3 regions of the Streptococcus sp. HMSC062D07 genome follow, and region 3 is predicted to be linked to each of the others. Evidence: predicted binding sites of a transcription regulator. Region 3 holds the regulator's gene; each other region holds the start of a gene.
What was found. The regulator NrdR, encoded in region 3, represses ribonucleotide reductase genes. The targets are predictions, from matches to a motif close to ACACNATATATNGTGT.

Region 1 (7,486 bases), on a different contig from region 3:
CTTATGGTGTATTTAGAAGGTAAAAATCGAAGCATTTCTAAAAACTTAGAAAAGAAAGCTGACTAAAAATAAAAAGCTGAATTCTCATTTTGAGAATTCAGTTTTTTTAGTTTTTTCTTCATTTTTCGAATTAAGAGAAAAGGAGAAATGACTATGCTGACAGTAGAAGAAAAAAATTTTTTAGACCGCTATAAAAGAGTTTCATATCATCGTTTTTATGAGATTGAACGCTTTGTTACCTTGTCTGAAAAGTTGAGCGAACGTCCGCCAAAGGCTGACAAGAACTAGACTTTTTGATATACTAGAACAAATTAAAATATAGGAGAGAGCGAATGAACGTATATGGCAGATTAGAAGACGAACCAACTCCAACTTGGATGGGAAGTCAGGATGCTCCAGTAGAAAATGAGGAGCAACTCGAGGTTGAAACTCGTCAGCCTGCCCGCTTACCATTTTTGAATATCCTCATTTTGAGTACTCTAGTGGTCCTTGTGTCCGTAATTTTACCCTTCTTCTTAGGGTTAATAAGTCCGGAGCAATCTCAGGATTTTTATATTGGATGGGCTATGCATCAGAGCGGAGATATCTACACAGATTATTTTGGAACTAGTGGTCTCCTTTATTACTTTTTACAGTATTTAACAAAGGGCAGTATTTTATTTGCCGTCTTTAATTGGTTGGCTTTAGTAGGTGCCGGATTCTTTCTTTTCCGTTCGGCTTACAATCTGACGGAACAAAATAAGCAATCGCAACAAGTGTTGACAGTCTTTTATGTCCTGGCTAGTGCTCTTAGTTTTGGTGGGGGCTATGCAACTATTCTTGCACTCCCATTCTTGTTCTATTCCTTGAGTTTAGTAACAGCTTATTTGGCAGAACCAAGCCTTGACAAAGGATTTATCCGTATTGGAGCTAGCTTAGCTCTAGCATTTTTCTTTGCACCTTTGGTTACAACTTTGTACGCCTTTGTCTTGTTTTTTGCTGTAACAGCTTTTAATATTGGTCGCAAAAATTTGGCTCATGGTGTCTACCAATTTTTTGCAGCGGGCCTTGGTTTTTCAATTCTCTTTTATCCAATCGGATATTATACGGCTTATAAAGGTAGCTTTGGAAATGCGATTAGTCAAATCCTTTATCCATTAGATAGTTTAAACTTTACGTCTAACTCGGGATTACTCGACAATATCCTCTTTTATGGATTGTTAGCAATTGCTCTTGGAGCATTGACGTTTGCATTGACAGGTCTCTTCAAATATAAACCATTGAAGCAATCAGTCTTATCAATCACTGCTGCAATAGCTGTTGTTTTGGTATTAGTTTTAGAAATTTTCTCTACAGATCTTATCAATGGTAGTCGTATGGTTGAGTTACTTCCTTTCTTGTCGCTTCTTTTTCTGACACGAATTCCTACAGAGAAGCCAGAAGGAGCGAATCGTCGTAGAAGATCTAGAGAAGAAACTTCGGTATGGGGAGTTTTTGTAAAAGGAAATGCCTATCTACCAATTTTGGCTCTCGTTTATCTATTTTCAGCCCCTCTAGTATCACGATATTTACTTCATGCGGAACAATATCAAGAGCGCACAAGCATTGAAGCTAAGGTCAAAGGGGAAACTCAAGCTACAGATCGTATCTATGTTTGGGATAATCTGACAAGTAGTTATAAGGCTAGTGAACGTTTAGCTGCGAGTCAGTTGCTTTCGCCTAGGTTGCATACAGGACTTGGTGAAAATCGTACCAAACTTGTTAATGATCTGAGAGATAATCAACCAAAGATGATTGTAGTGAATACAAAAACAAGTCTATGGACAGAAGTTGAGCAGCTCTTAGCTGAAAATTATCAAGCGGTTCAAAGTGAATTCAAAGATTTTAAACTCTATAAATTAAAATAAAAACTATCAATATCTTGTGTAATTTTAAAAAATTTTTATTTTTTAACACAAGATATTGATTTTTATTTTTTTAGTGATATAATACTTTTTAGAATCAATATTATATTTAAGAAAAGGGTATGGATATGATTGTATTGGAAGAGAAGGCTGTCCCTGATCCGACTTTATTCGTCGAAAAACGTGACGGCAGACGTGTAATTTTTGATGTAGACAAGATTGACAAAGCGCTTCATAAGGCAGCTGAAAAGGTTATGGATGTAACCCCTTTGGTTGAAAAGCGACTTAGTACCCTAGTTGAACGTATCGTCGAAGAGATTCATAGTCGCTTTCCTCAAGGTGTAAAAATCTATGAAATCCAAAACATCGTAGAACATGAGTTATTGGAAGCTAAAGAATACGCCTTGGCCGAGGAGTATATCACCTATCGGACTCAAAGGGATTTTGAGCGCTCAAAAGCGACAGATATCAACTTTAGTATTCATAAACTTCTCAATAAAGATCAGGCAGTTGTCAATGAAAATGCCAATAAGGATAGTGATGTTTTTAATACCCAGCGTGATTTGACGGCAGGGATTGTTGGGAAATCCATCGGACTTCAAATGCTTCCTAAACATGTGGCTAATGCCCATCAAAAAGGAGATATCCACTATCATGATTTGGACTACAGTCCCTATACCCCTATGACCAACTGCTGTTTGATTGATTTCAAGGGCATGTTGGAAAATGGTTTTAAGATTGGGAATGCTGAGGTAGAGAGTCCCAAATCTATCCAGACTGCGACAGCGCAGATTTCACAAATCATCGCAAACGTTGCTTCTAGCCAGTATGGGGGCTGTTCAGCTGACCGTATCGATGAAGTATTGGCTCCTTATGCAGAGAAAAATTACCAAAAGCACCTCAAAGATGCGGAGGAATGGGTTCTGCCTGATAAGCGCCAAGAATATGCCTGGAAGAAAACCCAAAAAGACATCTACGATGCCATGCAATCTCTAGAGTACGAGATTAATACCCTCTTTACATCAAATGGGCAAACGCCATTTACCTCTCTTGGTTTCGGTCTAGGAACCAGTCGTTTTGAACGTGAAATTCAAAAGGCAATCCTGAACATTCGTATCAAGGGGCTTGGTTCGGAACATCGAACAGCCATCTTCCCTAAACTCATCTTTACGCTAAAAAGAGGACTCAACTTAGAGGAAGGCTCTCCTAACTACGACATCAAACAGTTGGCTCTTGAGTGTGCAACCAAGCGCATGTACCCAGATGTCTTGTCTTATGATAAGATTGTCGAGTTGACAGGTTCTTTCAAGGTTCCGATGGGATGTCGTTCATTCCTTCAAGGATGGAAGGATGAAAATGGAGTAGAAGTCAATTCGGGCCGTATGAATCTAGGGGTCGTGACGGTTAATCTTCCTCGTATCGCACTTGAATCCGAAGGCGACCTGAACAAGTTCTGGGAAATCTTCAATGAGCGTATGAATATCGCGGAAGATGCCTTGGTTTACCGTGTGGAAAGAACCAAGGAAGCCACTCCAGCTAATGCACCAATTCTTTATCAATATGGTGCCTTCGGACGTCGTCTTGGTAAAGAAGAAAGAGTTGACGAGCTCTTTAAGAACCGTCGTGCGACTGTTTCGCTTGGCTACATTGGACTTTATGAAGTAGCGACAGTATTCTTTGGCAACAATTGGGAAACTAATCCAGAAGCTAAAGAATTCACCCTTAATATCATTCGAGATATGAAACATCGAGTGGAAGAGTGGTCAGACCAATATGGGTATCATTTCTCTATTTATTCAACACCATCTGAAAGTCTGACAGACCGCTTCTGCCGCTTGGATACAGAGAAATTTGGCTCTATTCCAGACATTACTGATAAAGAATACTACACAAATTCCTTCCATTATGATGTGCGTAAAAATCCAACTCCTTTTGAAAAACTAGATTTTGAAAAGGTTTATCCAGAAGCAGGTGCATCAGGTGGCTTTATCCACTACTGCGAGTATCCTGTTCTCCAACAAAACCCAAAGGCCTTGGAAGCTGTGTGGGACTATGCTTATGACCGTGTAGGTTATCTAGGAACCAATACTCCGATTGACCGTTGCTACAAGTGTGATTTTGAAGGAGATTTTGAACCTACTGAGAGAGGATTTGCTTGTCCTAACTGTGGAAATAACGATCCTAAAACAGTAGATGTGGTTAAACGGACCTGTGGCTATCTTGGGAACCCACAAGCGCGTCCGATGGTTAATGGACGCCACAAGGAAATTGCTGCGCGTGTCAAACACATGAACGGTTCTACTATCAAAACAGCAGGACATGAAGTAAGAAATTAGAAAGAGATAGCATGGGAAAATATCAATTAGATGATAAAGGCAAGGCCTTGGTTCAACGATTCCACGAAAAACATTCAAAGGGTGGAGTCAATAAAAAAGACCGAGTAGCTAGCCTTAGAGAACAATTTTTAAACAAGAACAAGAAAAAGTGAGAGTTGCCTCTCGCTTTTCTTATAGCGGGGAGGGGAATATGGAACTACGCAGACCAAGATTGGCAGATAAAGAAACAGTTTTAGAGATGATGGCAGAGTTTGAACAGACTCAATCAGCCCACGATGGCGGATTTTGGGATGCTGAGAATTTTGTTTATGAAGAGTGGTTAGAAGAAAATCTTCAAGCGGAAGCGGGACTCAATATTCCTGAAAACTGGGTTCCTTCTATTCAATTTGTATCATTTGATGATGTAGGTTGTGCTTTAGGGTTTTTGAATCTGCGATTAAGACTGAATGAGGGCTTGCTGAATTATGCTGGCCACATTGGCTACTCTATTCGTCCATCTGAAAGAGGTAAGGATTATGCGAAAGAATCCCTCCGACAAGGTCTACAAGTTGCTAAGGGAAAAAATATTAAACGAGCTTTAGTGACTTGTAGCACGGAAAATCCTGCCAGCCGAGCTGTTATCTTAGCTAACGGTGGTGTCTATGAGGATGTTCGTAATGGAACGGAGCGCTATTGGATAGACTTGGAGTAAAAGCATGACATGGAATACACCAAAACCAGGCGAGTGGAAAAGTGAAGAACTGAGTCAAGGTCGAATCATTGATTACAAGGCTTTTAACTTTGTCGATGGCGAAGGAGTGCGCAATTCCCTTTATGTGGCCGGCTGCATGTTTCACTGTGAGGGCTGTTACAATGTAGCAACCTGGTCCTTTAATGCAGGCATACCTTATACCCCAGAGTTGGAAGAGCAAATCATAGCAGACCTAGCCCAACCCTATGTTCAAGGTTTGACTTTATTAGGAGGAGAACCCTTCCTAAATACAGGAATCCTCTTGCCTCTCGTGAAACGTATACGGAAAGAATTGCCAGAAAAAGATATCTGGTCTTGGACTGGATACACATGGGAAGAAATGATGTTGGAGACACCTGATAAACTGGAGCTCTTGTCAATGATTGATATCTTGGTTGATGGACGGTATGATAAAAGCAAGCGTAATCTCATACTTCAATTCCGTGGCTCTTCCAATCAACGAATTATCGATGTACAAAAATCTATGCAAAGTGGAAAAGTAGTTATTTGGGACAAGCTTAATGATGGGAAGCAAAGCTATGAACAGGTGAAGAGAGAATGAAGAAAAAAGACTTAATAGAAAGACTAGTATCAGAAATAGAGTCCGGAAAAGTAAAAACGCTGGGTATTTACGGTCATGGGGCTTCAGGGAAATCAACCTTCGCTCAGGAATTGTATCAAGCCCTAGATTCTACTACAGTAAATTTGCTAGAAACAGATCCCTATATCACCTCAGAACGTCACCTGGTAGTACCAAAGCAAGCACCTGATCAAAAGGTGACAGCCTGTCTGCCAGTGGCGCATGAACTGGCAAGTTTGCAGAGAGATATTCTCGCCCTGCAGGCGGGTATGGATGTCTTGACAATCGAAGAACCTTGGAAAGCTAGTGAAATCTTGTCTGGTTCTAAACCAATTCTGATAGTCGAAGGGATGTCTGTGGGTTTTCTACCCAAGGAACTCTTTGACAAAACTGTCTGTTTCTACACGAATGAAGAGACAGAATTAAAGAGGCGTCTAGCTCGAGATACGACTGTGAGAAATCGCGATGCGTCCTTTATATTGGCTAGTCAGCAAATGAGACGAGAACAGTATCTGCAATACTATAAAGAAACCGAGTCAAAAGCGGATATCTTGATAAATCAATCAAATGATAAATTTCAGATCAAAACGAATATTATATAGAAGAAAAAATAAAAATTCGCTCTTCATTTATGCTTATTTGAGATAAGGAGCGATAAGAAAACAGTTTCATTCGAAAAATTAAAAAAATCCTGTCAAATCCCTTGCAATCGCAGGGGCTTTGTGTTATTCTATTATGGTGCTGTAAATTACAGCCTTAGCTTTGATGCAAGAGGTTGCGACACGCTCGGTTGCATTGCCACGCAACGCGCGTCGGTTTTCTTGTGGAGCTAGCCTATTATCTTAAATAGACGAAAAGGAGAAAAAGATGGCAAACAAAAAAATCCGTATCCGTTTGAAAGCTTACGAACACCGTACGCTTGACACAGCGGCTGCTAAAATCGTAGAATCAGCTACTCGCACAGGTGCAGAAGTTGCAGGTCCAATCCCACTTCCAACTGAACGTAGCCTCTACACAATTATTCGTGCGACTCACAAATATAAAGACTCTCGCGAACAATTCGAAATGCGTACACACAAACGTTTGATCGATATCATCAACCCAACTCAAAAAACAGTTGACGCTTTGATGAAATTGGATCTTCCAAGTGGTGTAAACGTAGAAATCAAACTTTAATCTAAAGTTTGAAACCTTGAGCATAAAAAACGCTCGTTAAAAACTTTTTGAATAAAAAATATAGAAAAGGAACTATTTTCTCATGACAAAAGGAATCTTAGGGAAAAAAGTGGGAATGACTCAAATCTTCACTGAAGCTGGCGAATTGATCCCTGTAACAGTTATCGAAGCAACTCCAAACGTTGTTCTTCAAGTTAAAACTGTTGAAACAGATGGTTACAACGCTATCCAAGTTGGTTTCGATGACAAACGCGAAGTATTGAGCAACAAACCTGCTAAAGGACATGTAGCAAAAGCTAACACGGCTCCTAAGCGCTTCATTCGTGAATTCAAAAACGTTGAAGGCTTGGAAGTTGGTGCTGAAATCACAGTTGAAACTTTCGCAGCTGGAGACATTGTTGATGTAACTGGTACATCTAAAGGTAAAGGTTTCCAAGGTGTTATCAAACGCCACGGACAATCACGTGGACCTATGGCTCACGGTTCTCGTTACCACCGTCGTCCAGGTTCTATGGGACCTGTTGCACCTAACCGCGTATTCAAAGGTAAAAACCTTGCAGGACGTATGGGTGGCGACCGCGTAACAATTCAAAACCTTGAAGTTGTACAAGTTGTTCCAGAAAAGAACGTTATCCTTATCAAAGGTAACGTACCAGGTGCTAAGAAATCTCTTATCACTATCAAGTCAGCAGTTAAAGCTGGTAAATAATAAGGAAAGGGGAATACAGTCAAAATGGCAAATGTAACATTATTCGACCAAACTGGTAAACAAGCGGGCGAA
Region 2 (7,486 bases), on a different contig from region 3:
GATAATGATTGGTCTGTTTTGCATAGTTGCCTCCGTATTATTCCTTTGTCTATTTTACCATATTTTTAGAAAAATTTACAGGTGGACTTTTTAAATTAGAGTTGAAAAAACCTTGTAGTTTAGTTCTACAAGGTTTTAATGTTTTTAATCAAAGTTAACGTATTCTTTTGAAAGTTCAAGAACTTCTTCCATTGTTGAACATTCAGTAAGAGCACGGTTAGCGTATTCTTGCATCTTAGCTGTGTCAAGTTTCTTCATCAAGCTACGTGTACGAAGTACTGAAGTAGCTGACATTGAGAACTCATCCAAGCCCATTCCGACAAGAAGTGGAACAGCTGTTTGGTCCCCAGCCATCTCACCACACATACCAGCCCATTTACCTTCAGCGTGAGCTGCTTTAATTACGTTGTTAATCAAACGAAGAATCGATGGGTTATATGGTTGGTAAAGGTATGAAACTTGTTCGTTCATACGGTCAGCAGCCATTGTGTATTGGATCAAGTCGTTTGTACCGATTGAGAAGAAATCAACTTCTTTAGCAAATTGGTCAGCAAGCATAGCTGCAGCAGGAATTTCAATCATGATACCAACTTGGATATCATCCGCAACAGCAACACCTTCAGCAACCAATTTTGCTTTTTCTTCTTCAAGAATAGCTTTAGCAGTACGGAACTCTTTCAACAAAGCAACCATTGGGAACATGATACGCAATTTACCGTGAACAGATGCACGAAGCAATGCACGCAATTGTGTACGGAACATTTGGTTACCAGTTTCAGAGATAGAGATACGCAAAGCACGGTAACCCAAGAATGGGTTCATTTCTTTAGGAAGATCGAAGTAAGGAAGTTCTTTATCCCCACCGATATCCATTGTACGAACGACAACAGGTTTACCGTTCATACCTTCAAGAACTGCTTTGTAAGCTTCGTATTGGTCGTCTTCTGTTGGGAAATCTTGAGAATCCATGTACAAGAATTCTGTACGATAAAGACCAACAGCTTCAGCACCATTTTCGTTCACACCTTCAACGTCTTTAGGTGTACCGATATTAGCTGCCAACTCAAAGTGTTTACCATCTGCAGTAACAGTTTTAGCATCTTTCAAAAGAGCCCATTCAGCTTTTTGTTTAGCGTAAGCTTCACCAGCTGCTTTGAATTCTGCAATTTGTTCTTCAGTTGGGTTGATAACAACTTCACCTGAAATACCTGAAACAGCCAAAATGTCACCATCTTTTACAAGTTCAGTGATGTTGTTTGTACCCAAGACAGCTGCAATTTCAAGTGTACGAGCCATGATAGCTGAGTGACTTGTACGTCCACCAATGTTTGTCACAAAAGCTTTTACAAAGTTTTTGTCCAATTGAGCAGTATCAGATGGAGTCAAGTCATGTGCAATCACGATTACTTCTTCATTAATAGAAGCTGGGTTTGGCAGTTTCTTGCCAAGAAGATTTGCCAAAACACGTTTTGTAACGTCGCGAATATCCGCTGCACGTTCCTGCATGTATGGGTTGTCTTCCATGCCTTCAAAGATTGTGATAAACATGTCTGTAACTTCTTTCAGACCTGCTTCTGCATTTACTTTCTTAGCACGAATTGTTTCTTTAATCTGACCGATCAATTCAGGGTCAGCAAGAACCATCAAGTGAGCGTCAAATACTTGCGCCGCTTCTTCACCAAGCGTACCTACAGCCTTCTCGCGGATAAGAGAAAGCTCGTTTTGAGAAGCTTCAAGAGCAACATCCAAACGAGCCTCTTCTGCATTTGTATCTTCGACTGTAATAGTCTCGAATGATAAATCCGGTTGAACGAGTAGATATGCTTTAGCAACTGCAACACCATCAGATGCTGCGATTCCTTTAAGCATTTCTGTCATATCCTTATGCCAATCCTTCTTTTTCCATTGTTTCTGAGATAGCAGCGATAGCGTCATCAGCGTCTGCACCTTCAGCAGTGATTGTAACGTCAGCACCTTGACCAACACCAAGGCTCATAACACCCATGATAGATTTAAGGTTAACTGATTTACCTTTGTACTCAAGAGTAATATCTGAAGCAAATTTGCTAGCAGTTTGTACCAACAATGTTGCTGGACGTGCGTGAATACCTGTTTCTGCCACTACGTGGAAATCTTTAGAAGCCATAATTTGACTCTCCTTTAAATGTTTTCTTTTTGAGTTATATCTGATAACCCTTACAATTTGGTATTATATCACCTTCTAGGAATTTTTTCAAGTATTTTATGGGATTTCTTCTTTTTCCTTTCAGATAACTTGCTGAAAATCTTCTATTTTATGTATCAAAATACATTATGTAGTTTTTTATAATTTTAACATTTAGAAAACGCTGTTATTTATGGGTTTTATTTTTTGTAATCACTATATATTGTGTTTAGATAACTCTCATCTAAAAAAAATCTACAATATTTAGTTTTTCTTCGTTGACAAAGATTTTTTTTCTGATATACTTAAGAAGTAATTAAATTTTGAAAGAGGAGTTACAGAATGGTAACCGTTTATTCTAAAAACAATTGTGTTCAATGTAAAATGACCAAACGATTCTTAGATAGTAACAACATCGCATATCGCGAAATCAATCTTGATGAACAACCTGAATTTATTGAACAAGTTAAAGAGCTAGGCTTCAGCGCTGCTCCTATCATTCAAACACCAAATGAAGTTTTCTCTGGTTTCCAACCAGCAAAACTTAAAGAACTTGCTTAAGTATCAGGATTAAAAGCTTCTATGTCAATCTTAGAAGCCTTTCTTTTGTAATGAATTAAAGGAAATTTTATGGGATTAAAACAACTTGAGGACGTAACTTACTTCCGTCTAAATAATGAAATCAACCGTCCTGTTAATGGACAAATCATGCTCCACAAAGATAAAGAAGCCTTGGACGCTTTCTTTAAAGAAAATGTTGTACCAAATTCTATGGTTTTTGATTCTATCACTGATAAAATCGATTACCTTATTAAACAAGACTATATCGAAACAGCGTTTATCAAGAAATATCGTCCAGAATTCTTAGAAGAGCTTTACCAATTTATTAAGGATCAAAACTTCCAATTCAAGTCTTTCATGGCAGCATACAAGTTTTACAATCAATATGCCTTGAAAACTAATGACGGAGAGTACTATCTTGAGAGCATGGAAGACCGTGTCTTCTTTAACGCTCTTTACTTTGCTGATGGTGACGAAGCTATCGCAATTGATATTGCCAATGAAATCATCCACCAGCGTTACCAGCCTGCTACACCTTCTTTCTTGAATGCAGGCCGTGCACGTCGTGGTGAATTGGTATCCTGTTTCTTGATTCAGGTAACAGATGATATGAACTCTATTGGACGTTCTATCAACTCAGCTCTTCAACTTTCACGTATCGGTGGTGGTGTAGGAATTTCCCTCAGCAACCTTCGTGAAGCTGGAGCACCTATCAAAGGGTATGAAGGTGCTGCTTCTGGTGTCGTACCAGTTATGAAGCTTTTCGAAGACAGCTTCTCTTACTCTAACCAACTTGGTCAACGTCAAGGTGCTGGGGTTGTTTACCTTAACGTCTTCCACCCAGACATTATTGCTTTCCTTTCTACTAAGAAAGAAAATGCTGATGAAAAAGTTCGTGTCAAGACTCTTTCACTTGGTGTTGTGGTGCCAGATAAATTCTACGAATTAGCACGTAAGAATGAAGAAATGTACCTCTTCAGTCCTTATTCTGTTGAAAAAGAGTATGGTGTACCTTTTAACTACATCGATATCACAGAAAAATACGATGAATTGGTGGCAAATCCCAACATCCGTAAGACAAAAATTAAGGCCCGTGATTTGGAAACAGAAATTTCTAAATTGCAACAAGAATCTGGCTATCCTTATGTAGTCAATATCGATACTGCTAACCGTGCAAATCCTATCGATGGTAAGATTATCATGAGTAACTTGTGTTCAGAAATTCTTCAAGTCCAAGAACCAAGTCTTATCAACGATGCGCAAGAATTCCTTCAAATGGGTACTGACGTTTCATGTAACCTTGGTTCAACTAATGTTGTAAATATGATGACATCACCTGACTTTGGACGTTCTATTCGCGCAATGGTTCGCGCTTTGACCTTTGTAACAGATAGCTCTCACATCGTTGCTGTTCCAACTATCGACCACGGAAATAGCCAAGCTCATACATTTGGACTTGGTGCTATGGGGCTTCACAGCTATCTTGCTCAGCAATTAATCGAATATGGATCTCCTGAGTCTGTTGAATTTACAAGCATCTACTTTATGCTTTTGAATTATTGGACTTTGGTAGAATCAAACAATATTGCGCGTGAACGTGGCATTACCTTCCACAACTTTGAGAAATCAGACTATGCAAATGGTACTTATTTCGATAAGTATACGTCTGGTCAATTTGTTCCAAAATCTGATCGAGTTAAAGAACTCTTTGAAGGAATCTTTATCCCGTCTGCAGCTGATTGGGCTGAACTTCGTGATAAAGTTAAAGCAGATGGACTTTACCACCAAAACCGTCTTGCTGTAGCGCCGAATGGTTCTATCAGCTACATCAATGACGTGTCTGCTTCTATCCACCCAATTACCCAACGTATTGAAGAACGTCAAGAGAAGAAAATTGGTAAGATTTACTATCCTGCTGCAGGATTATCAACTGAAACTATTCCTTACTACACTTCTGCCTATGACATGGATATGCGTAAAGTTATCGATGTCTATGCTGCTGCAACTGAGCACGTAGACCAAGGGCTTTCACTTACTCTCTTCATGCGTAGTGATATCCCAACAGGTCTTTACGAATGGAAGAAAGAGAACAAACAAACTACACGTGACCTATCTATCCTTCGTAACTACGCCTTTAACAAGGGCATTAAGTCTATCTACTACGTTCGTACCTACACAGATGACGGCGGTGAAGTTGGTGCTAACCAATGTGAAAGCTGTGTGATTTAAAATCTCACTAAAATCTTGTTTACAAAGATAAGGTAACATCAAAAAGTCGGAGTACCGACTTTTTGTGCGGTAACCCAATCACACAAGGCTAGAACATTCATCACTATTTTAATAAAATCAAAAGAAAGAGATTTGTAATGGAAACTTACTACAAAGCCATTAACTGGAATGCCATCGAAGATGTCATCGATAAATCAACATGGGAAAAACTAACTGAACAATTTTGGTTGGATACACGTATTCCCTTATCTAATGACTTAGATGACTGGAGAAAGTTATCAAATCAAGAAAAAGACTTGGTAGGAAAAGTCTTTGGCGGTTTGACACTTTTGGATACCATGCAGTCTGAAACAGGGGTAAATGCTCTTCGCTCTGATATTCGTACTCCTCACGAAGAAGCTGTTTTTAACAACATCCAATTCATGGAATCTGTCCACGCTAAATCTTATTCTTCTATTTTCTCAACCTTGAATACCAAGACAGAAATTGAAGAAATCTTTGAATGGACTGATACAAACCCATATCTTCAGAAAAAGGCACAAATCATCAATGAGATTTACCTTAACGGAACACCACTTGAAAAGAAAGTGGCTAGTGTATTCCTTGAAACCTTCCTCTTCTACTCTGGTTTCTTCACTCCACTCTACTATCTAGGAAATAACAAGTTGGCAAACGTTGCTGAAATCATCAAACTCATCATTCGGGACGAGTCAGTTCACGGAACATATATTGGTTATAAATTCCAACTTGGTTTTAACGAATTACCAGAAGAAGAGCAAGAAAAATTAAAAGACTGGATGTACGACCTCCTCTACACTCTTTATGAAAATGAAGAAGGTTATACAGAGAGTTTATATGATGGTGTTGGTTGGACTGAAGAAGTGAAAACATTCCTTCGCTACAACGCCAATAAAGCTCTTATGAACCTAGGACAAGATCCTCTCTTCCCTGACTCAGCTGACGATGTAAACCCTATTGTTATGAATGGAATTTCAACTGGTACATCCAACCACGACTTCTTCTCTCAAGTTGGTAATGGATATCTACTTGGTGAAGTTGAAGCTATGCAGGACGATGATTATAACTACGGATTAGACTAATTAAGAAATATAAAAACATCTGAGTTAAAAACAAACACAGATGTTTTTTGTTTTTGTTTATTTTTGTTTTGTTTAAGTTGCTTAGATGTTTAAAATATGATAAAATGATATTGGATATGGGGGTGATTCAATGCTAAAACAAGAAAAACTAGATGTGATTATAGAGATTGTCAATACAAGAGGAACCATCACAGTCAAAGAAATAATGAATCGTTTAGATATTTCTGATATGACTGCTCGACGTTATCTGCAAGAGTTAGCTGACAAAGATCTACTTGTTCGAGTGCATGGAGGCGCTGAAAAACTTCGTTCTGGTTCTCTATTAGCAAATGAACGCTCGAATATCGAAAAACAAGGTCTTCAGATTGCTGAAAAACAAGAAATCGCAAAATTTGCTGGTCATTTAGTCGAAGAAAGAGAAACGATTTTTATCGGTCCAGGTACTACTCTTGAGTTCTTTGCGCGTGAACTTCCGATAGATAATATTCGTGTGGTAACAAATAGCCTTCCTGTTTTCATTATCTTGAATGAACGAAAACTGACTGATTTAATTTTGATTGGTGGAAATTATCGAGAAATCACTGGTGCCTTTGTCGGAACCTTAACGCTCCAAGATATCGAAAGTCTTCAATTCTCTAAAGCTTTTGTTAGTTGCAATGGTATAAAAGATCATGCTATCGCTACTTTTAGCGAAGATGAAGGTGAAGTCCAAAAGCTAGCATTAAATAATGCTAATAAAAAGATCCTTCTTGCTGACCACAGTAAATTTAATAAGTTTGATTTTTATACTTTCTATAATATCTCTGATATTGATACAATTATTTCAGATTCAAAACTTAACCAAGAAACCCTAAAAACTTTGTCCAAACAAACAAAGATTATTAAATCGACACCTTAAAAAGTCTCACCAATGGTGAGACTTTTTTTCGTTATATTTACTCAATAAGGCCTGTTTCAGCTAATTTCTTGTACCAATGAGCTGATTTCTTAGGATAACGTTCTTGTGTATCAAAATTAACGTAGAAGAGTCCGTAACGTTTTTCATAACCATTTGACCAAGAGAAGACATCCATGAGTGACCAGATGAAGTATCCTTTTACGTTTGCACCATCGGCAATCGCATCAGACAGTACTTCCAAGTGTTGTTTCACATAATCAATACGGCCATCATCGTAAACAGTGTTGTCCACAAATTCATCTTTGTATCCAAGTCCGTTTTCAGTGATGTAGATTTTCTTATAGTTTGGATAATCCGCCTTCACACGCATGATCTGATCATATAGCCCTTGAGGATAGATAATCCAGTCCCAATCAGTACGAGGTACATAATCAGGAGCTACACGACGTCCAACACCTTTGATTTGGTATTTAGAGCTTCCTTTCTCCCCTTTACCGTTGTGGATGATTTCAGTTTCACCATCAAATGCTTCCA
Region 3 (7,486 bases):
ATTTAATGACATCTGGATTTTCATCTTCGACTTCATGTGGAAGATTTTCGACGATGGCATCTAATACATCCCCTGTACCAATCCCGTGCACAGATGAAATTGGCAATGGTTCTCCCAATCCAAGAGCATAAAAATCATAGATATCATTTCGCATTTCCGGATTGTCAACCTTGTTGACAGCGAGGATAACAGGTTTATGAGTTTTATATAGTTTACGTGCTACGTATTCATCCGCATCCGTAATTCCTTCTTTACCGGAAACTACAAAAACGATGACATCAGCTTCTTCCATGGCAATCTCTGCCTGGTGCTTGATTTGTTCCATAAATGGAGCATCAACATCATCAATCCCTCCAGTATCAATCATACTGAAAGAACGGTTAAGCCATTCACCAGTAGCATAGATACGGTCCCGTGTCACTCCTTCGACATCTTCTACGATTGAGATGCGTTCCCCTGCAATACGGTTAAACAGGGTTGATTTCCCAACATTGGGACGTCCTACGATGGCAACAGTTGGTAAGGCCATGTTTTCTCACTTTCTATAATAAGTTCTTTTGTTCAAGATTTTCTCTAGTTGAGCTTGGTTCAGGCTGACCGAATTGCTCTGCAAGACGTTGACTCCAAGTGGTAGTCGCACGAGCTCCTGCATATTCGGTCTGCACACGGTCATAGGCTTCAATAGCCTCAGTTGTTTGTTCTTGGTATTCTTCCTCAAAAACAACATTCTCTAGTGGCAATCTTGGTTTTACATCATGTTTTTGGTTCGGCACACCGAGTGCAATCCCAAAAACTGGATAGGTATAGTCAGGAAGGTTGAACAATTCTGCCACTTCAACAGATTTGTAACGCACCAAACCGATGATTACTCCACCATAGCCAAGGCTTTCTGCCGCTAGCAAGGTATTCTGTCCAGCCAAGGCTGCATCTACTGAAGTAATGAGGAGTCCTTCCACCCCTTGAGGTTGGAAAGTATCGGTATGGAGACGAGCCCCTTTTTCTGCACGATTTAAATCTCCTACAAAGAGGAGGAAGGCGGCAGACTGACGAATCGCTTCCTGAGGAACCAGTTCAAAAAGAGCATCTTTCTTTTCTTGACTTCTGACTAGAATCACAGAATAAGATTGGAAATTTTTCCAAGAAGAAGCCATTTGGGCAGCTGATAAAATCTCATTCAAGTCCTCTTGAGGAATCGCTTCTTCTTTAAATCTGCGAACCGAGGTATGAGATTTCATTAAGGTGATTGTTTCACTCATCGGCGATTTTCTCCTTCTAGTCGTGTTTCTTCTGCTAAATAACGGATACGCTCCATAACGCGTCTAGCTTCCCATGTTTCATCGTTTCCGTTCTTGCCTTTAGCAAAATGTTTTTCCAAATCTTCAAAATTGAAATTTGAGGTAAAGAAGGTTGGCAAATCTTCCTGCATACGATATTGGAGAATGACTTGCAAGACTTCATCACGCACCCAAGGCGTTGATTGCTCCGCACCAATATCATCCAAAATCAAGACTTCAGCTTGCTTGATTTCATCCACCAAATTCTTAACATTCCCATCTCCGATAGCATTTTTGACATCAATAACAAAGCTAGGATAGTGAAGAAGGGTTGATGAAACCCCACGTTTTTCTGACAAATCATGGGCAAGGGCAGCCACCATAAAGCTCTTTCCAACTCCAAAGTCTCCATAGAGATAGAGACCTTTACGGACTTCTGGATATTGCTCAACAAAGGTAAAGAGCTTTTCAAAAACTGGCAAACGTCCCAAATCATCCAAATCAACTTGAGCCAAACTAGCTTTTTTAAGACTAGCTGGAAGATTAATCAGTTTGAGACGGTTCTTGATAGCTGCTTCTTTTTCAGCCGCAATCAGTTCCGGAGTTTCCTCATAGGATACATCTGCGTAACCATGATTCATAACTAGAATTGGCTTATAGCCACGCGCGATATAGTCGGTATCTCCACGAAGGAACTTATCTCGCTCGGTGATGTATTGGTTAAACTTAGAGATACTACGATTCAATTCCTCTTGACTGAGAGATTCCTTCTGGATAAAAGCCGCAACATCAGGATCTTTTACAATCTGCTGGACCAGGTCCTGGTATTGAAAACGACTGGGATGACCCTTAAGCACATCTCCTACACTTTCCATCTAGTCTCCTCCTTTTCCTAATCGGTCTAACATTTCTTTTTTCTTACGTTCTAACTCCAAACGAGTTTCTTCGCTGGTTTCATTTTTATATTCTGGATTACTCCATTTCGGGACATTGCTTTTGGCTTGACTTGGCTTCGCTGATTTTTGTTCTTGCCCCTTTTGATTCTTCTCTCTGATTCGAAGTACAGCTTCCTCAGCAGAACGAATCTTGTTATAAGAGTAATCATTAGCCACTTTCATGGCATACTTTTCATTGAGATTGGCCGAATCAACCTTGTTGAAGGTCAAAAGTATAACAACATTAATGACTTCATCAAGCAAGCCCAAGTCTGCCATCTGTTTTAGCAAATCGCGTTCAGATTGGATAATTCCAGCATTTAGGGTTTGTTTGATCCCCGCTAAAAATTGCAAGGCAGTTTTACTTTTAGCTTCTCGAATAATGGCCGCTTCTTGGGGACTAAAGTCCGATGAAACAGACTCTTGCGCTAATTTTTCATGCATACGCTTGACAGAAATTACTTGCGAAACAGCTGTTCCTTTAGCTAATTGATAGGTTTCAAACCAGGTCCATTTTTTCTCATCAGCAATTTTAAATAACTCCAAGACATCTGACTGTTCATCTTGGAAACGGAGATTATCTCTCGCCATGAGCTGACGAAAATGCTCCAAATCAAAATCATTTTTAAAATCAGCTTTTACTGGTGTCTCATCATGACTAGCCAATTCTTCTATCTCTGGAAAGGCCTGACTCAAAGGAACAGTCAAAGGCTCTCCGCCTGCCTGTTCTTGGCGCAAATCAGAAACTGCTGGCTCACCGATTTTTTTCTCCAATAAGGTACGATAAACTATATGACGCAAGAAATCTGAGCTAGAAAGCGTTGGATGAATAGCAAGTTCATAGCCGTCACTCTTTTGATAGAGGGTAACTAAATTGAAGGCTGATAAGATTTTAAAAGCCTTTAACAGCCTGTCCATCCCAAAATTGAGATGATTGAGGATAGCTGCAAACAGGTGTTCTTTTTGTCCATCATCCCAAAAAGATAAGGTATAAAGATAAAGACTCAGCGCATCCTGACCGATAATCGGGAGGTAGCACTGCACCAAAGTTGTGGGATCTTGCGACACCCGATTATTCTTTAGAAAAGAAAAACGATCATTAGGCTTCATTTATTTTTCCTTTTTCTTCTTTGAAGATTGCGTAATTTGTTTGAGTAGATTTTCGAGCTCACTCACATCTTTAAAGCTACGATAGACACTGGCGAAACGAACGTAAGTGATTTCATCCAGTTCAGCCAATTCTTCCATGACCAGAGAACCAATATCTTCACTTTGAATTTCATTATCATTGCGACTGAGGAGTTTTTGTTCGATACGATTGACCACCATGCCAATCTCATCACTAGACACCGGACGTTTTTGAGCCGAACGAATAATCCCGTTAAAGATTTTATCTCTGGAGAACTGTTCCCGTGTGCCATCTTTTTTGACTACAACCAGCGTTCTCTCTTCTACACGTTCATAGGTCGTAAAACGATGCTGACATTCTTCACACTCACGTCTTCTTCTAATCGTATTTCCTTCTTCAGCCTGACGGCTATCGATAACACTTGACTTAGTAGCGCCACATTTTGGACAACGCATGCCTTCCCCTCCTTGTCGTTTTCTTTTCATTATACCATTTTTTTAAGCAATTCCCAAAATAATTCTCCTTTTGGCTTGACAAGTTTTTTGTTTAGTTGTATTATTTAAGTGACACAAAAAGAAATTGTTGAAAGGAGACCGTGATGTCCTGGACATTTGATAACAACAAACCCATTTATTTGCAGATAATGGATAAGATTAAACTGCAAATCGTTTCTCATAAACTAGAACCCAACCAACAACTGCCAACTGTCAGAGAACTGGCTAGCGAGGCTGGCGTCAATCCTAATACCATCCAACGTGCCCTATCAGACCTAGAAAGAGAAGGCTTCGTATACACCAAGCGGACTGCAGGGCGTTTTGTCACCGAGGATTTGGACCTAATCCTCCAATCCCGGAAGCAACTATCAGAAGAACAGTTGCAGCAGTTTGTAACAGGTATGGTAGAATTTGGCTATGAAAAAGAAGAACTACCAACTGTTTTGAGAGATTATATTGAAGGAGTTTAGACTATGACCTTGTTAACGTTTGAAAATGTTTCAAAATTCTATGGAGCAAGCCCTGCTCTTCAAAATGTTTCCCTTGAAATCCCGGCAGGAAAGATTGTGGGTCTCCTTGGCCCAAACGGTTCCGGAAAAACAACCCTGATTAAACTAATCAACGGTTTACTCCAACCAGAGCAAGGGCGTATCCTCATCAATGGCATGGAACCAAGCCCAGCAACTAAAGCTATCGTTTCTTATCTACCTGATACGACCTATCTCAACGAACAGATGAAGGTCAAAGAAGCTCTTACCTTTTTCAAGACCTTCTATAAAGATTTTAATCTGGAACGTGCTCAAGGTCTTCTTCGTGACCTTGGTATCGACGAGAATAGCCGTTTCAAGAAACTCTCAAAAGGGAACAAAGAAAAAGTTCAGTTGATCCTTGTCATGAGTCGTGACGCTCGTCTATACGTCCTTGACGAACCAATCGGTGGTGTCGATCCCGCAGCTCGTGACTACATCTTGAACACCATCATCAACAACTACTCTCCAACTTCGACTGTCTTGATTTCAACTCATTTGATTTCCGACATCGAACCAATCTTGGATGAGATTATTTTCCTCAAGGACGGAAAAGTCGTCCGTCAAGGGAATGTGGATGATATTCGTTACGAGTCAGGTGAATCAATTGACCAGCTCTTCCGTCACGAATTCAAAGCCTAGTTAAAGGAGATTGTTATGTTTTGGAATTTAGTTCGTTATGAATTTAAAAATGTCAACAAATGGTTTTTAGCCCTCTATGCAGCTGTACTATCCTTATCTGTCATCATAGGTATTCAGGGCAGTAGCCTCTCAAGCACCTATTATCAAGATAAGGGTGTTGTCATGTTAGTATTTCTATCTCTAGTTTTTGGTGGTCTGGTCATTACTTTGAGTATCTCAACCTTGATTTTGATTATTCAACGATTTAAGGGAAGTGTTTATGATCGTCGTGGCTATCTAACACTCACCCTGCCAGTATCTGAACACCAGATCCTCTCCGCTAAACTGCTTGGAGCCTTTGTTTGGTCTTTGACAAGTACAGTGGTTTTCCTTTTTAGCCTTTATATTATCATTTCCATGATTCAACCAGACGCCTTCCTATCTAGTTTTGCCGAGTATATGCTAAAAAATTATACAGATAATTTCTGGTTAGCCTTGATTTCCTATATTTTTAATACTCTTGCAGGTATTCTTTGTATCTACTTGTCTATCTCTATCGGCCAACTCTTTAATGAATACCGTACAGCTCTTGCGGTCGTCGCCTACATCGCCATCCAAGTTGTTCTTGGATTTATCACCCTCAATCTTCGCATCGATTTCGACTACAATTGGGTATTATCCTTTGAAATTTTCAAAGACTTAATCCTTAGCGTCGGCTTCTATCTCGGAACCTACTACATCTTAAAGAACAAAGTAAACTTACAATAATGAATGAAGCCCCTAGCAAATAAAGCTAGGGGCTTCTTTTTACACAAAGAAATATAACATTCTTATTTTTTAACTCAATATCAAACTTGCTACGATGGGACTTACAAATACATAGAGAATACCGGTGACACCGATGGCTAGCCCTCCCATAGCACCTGCAACTGGTCCATAGCTAAAAGCTGTTCCAGTCCCAACTGCGTGACCAGTTCCTCCAAGAGCAAGACCAGCAGCTACTGGATCGTCAATTTTTAGCCATTTTAAAAGTGTTGGTCCAATAACGCTGGTCAAAATGCCAGTTGCTACCACAACTACCAAGGTGATCGTCGCTATCCCTTGTAGCTTATCTGTAATTCCAACTGCCATGGCCGTCGTTACAGACTTTGGGAAAAGCGAAATCGCCAAGAAGAAATCCATACCGAAAAATTTTGCAACTAAAGCTGTAAAAACTGTATTTACAACAACAGCAAGGAAACTACTGAGTAGAATACTTCTAACATGGTGTTTCATGAGGTGAAAACTCTTATAAAGAGGAATTCCTAAAGCTACTGTTGAAGGAACAATCAAGTTATTGAGGTAGACCCCACCTTGATAATAGGCAACATAAGAAATACCAGTCAGTTTTAGAAAAACAATGACAAATAAAGTTGCTAGCAGTAAGGGAGTGGTCAGAGGATGAGGGTACCGTCTAAAGATAATCATGCCTCCAAGATAAGCCAAAATGGACAAGGCTATCCCAAAAAGTGGATTGGATACAAATTCGCTCATTTGGCACCTCTTTCTTCGTAATCTCCTTCATAACGCTTTTTGATAAACTGAACTACAAGGGCGATCAAGATAATATTGATAACTGCTGCAAAAAAGACAATCAAGACAATGGGCAATAAATAGGGAGCAATCACATCAAATTTCTCCATAATCCCAACTGCAGGAGGTAGAAAGAGGATAGTCATATTAGCTAGGAGAAAATTCCCAACCATGTTGACATGACGTACCCGCAACCACTTGAACTGCAAGGCTAAAAATAAAATAATCAAACCGATAATGCTTCCAGGAATAGGCAAATGGAAAAAGCTAGAGATTCCCTCACCAATCAGTGAAATGACAAAGAGAATCATTAACTGAACATATAATTTCATCGTTTACTCCACAAATAGACTTTCTGCATACCAGTTTACTCTTTTTTCAGAAAATTTCAAGGAAATACACAAGAAACATCCTTCTTGCTATCTATTCCAAAAAGTTGTATACTAATTGCGTGCGCAAGCATCTCAGATAGGTAAATCTGTTTATAACTACCATATAGAAAGGAGATTGATATGACTTACTTAGAAAAATGGTTTGACTTCAACCGCCGACAAGTAGAGCTAGAAGCTCTTTTAGAGCAAACGATTGCTAAGCAGAGTGACCAAAGCCTAACGCTCAAAGAATTCTATCTCTTGCACTTTTTAAATCAGGCTCAAGAAAAATCTTTGAGACAGATTGACCTGCCTGACAAACTCCATCTGAGTCCAAGTGCTGTATCACGAATGGTAGCACGCTTAGAAGCCAAAAACTGTGCTTTACTTAGTCGGAGATGTTGTGACCAGGATAAGCGAGCTAGTTTTATCTGCCTCACTAAGGAGGGTCAGACAACTCTTGCCTATCTACAAAAGGCTGTAGAAGAAAGCCTTGAAACAAAAGCAAGTTGGCTTTCCTAAAATTTTTACAAAAAAAATTGCGTGCGCAAGCAATTTTCTTG

Region 1: nrdD (anaerobic ribonucleoside-triphosphate reductase) is a predicted target of NrdR. The motif match lies at 1,932-1,947, and genes of this name have one in related genera.
Region 2: nrdH (glutaredoxin-like protein NrdH) is a predicted target of NrdR. The motif match lies at 2,378-2,393, and genes of this name have one in related genera.

What each region holds. Positions count from the first base shown of each region.
Region 1 covers NZ_KV815328.1:89,019-96,504, forward strand. Annotated here, with positions in the region: gene mnmG (tRNA uridine-5-carboxymethylaminomethyl(34) synthesis enzyme MnmG) at 1-66, shown strand, start outside; gene HMPREF2957_RS09375 (hypothetical protein) at 154-288, shown strand; gene HMPREF2957_RS04720 (damage-inducible protein CinA) at 333-1,886, shown strand; gene nrdD (anaerobic ribonucleoside-triphosphate reductase) at 2,012-4,219, shown strand; gene HMPREF2957_RS09145 (hypothetical protein) at 4,231-4,371, shown strand; gene HMPREF2957_RS04730 (GNAT family N-acetyltransferase) at 4,410-4,910, shown strand; gene nrdG (anaerobic ribonucleoside-triphosphate reductase activating protein) at 4,915-5,511, shown strand; gene HMPREF2957_RS04740 (uridine kinase family protein) at 5,508-6,131, shown strand; gene rpsJ (30S ribosomal protein S10) at 6,397-6,705, shown strand; gene rplC (50S ribosomal protein L3) at 6,788-7,414, shown strand; gene rplD (50S ribosomal protein L4) at 7,439-7,486, shown strand, end outside.
Region 2 covers NZ_KV815325.1:163,869-171,354, reverse strand. Annotated here, with positions in the region: gene udk (uridine kinase) at 1-24, opposite strand, end outside; gene ptsP (phosphoenolpyruvate--protein phosphotransferase) at 145-1,878, opposite strand; gene HMPREF2957_RS02990 (phosphocarrier protein HPr) at 1,883-2,146, opposite strand; gene nrdH (glutaredoxin-like protein NrdH) at 2,507-2,725, shown strand; gene nrdE (class 1b ribonucleoside-diphosphate reductase subunit alpha) at 2,795-4,954, shown strand; gene nrdF (class 1b ribonucleoside-diphosphate reductase subunit beta) at 5,092-6,054, shown strand; gene HMPREF2957_RS02970 (DeoR/GlpR family DNA-binding transcription regulator) at 6,185-6,952, shown strand; gene lacG (6-phospho-beta-galactosidase) at 6,990-7,486, opposite strand, start outside.
Region 3 covers NZ_KV815334.1:217,086-224,571, reverse strand. Annotated here, with positions in the region: gene der (ribosome biogenesis GTPase Der) at 1-529, opposite strand, end outside; gene HMPREF2957_RS07900 (NADPH-dependent oxidoreductase) at 543-1,256, opposite strand; gene dnaI (primosomal protein DnaI) at 1,253-2,149, opposite strand; gene HMPREF2957_RS07890 (replication initiation and membrane attachment family protein) at 2,150-3,319, opposite strand; gene nrdR (transcriptional regulator NrdR) at 3,320-3,793, opposite strand; gene HMPREF2957_RS07880 (GntR family transcriptional regulator) at 3,937-4,302, shown strand; gene HMPREF2957_RS07875 (ABC transporter ATP-binding protein) at 4,306-5,001, shown strand; gene HMPREF2957_RS07870 (hypothetical protein) at 5,017-5,748, shown strand; gene HMPREF2957_RS07865 (LrgB family protein) at 5,818-6,513, opposite strand; gene HMPREF2957_RS07860 (CidA/LrgA family protein) at 6,510-6,884, opposite strand; gene HMPREF2957_RS07855 (MarR family winged helix-turn-helix transcriptional regulator) at 7,065-7,445, shown strand.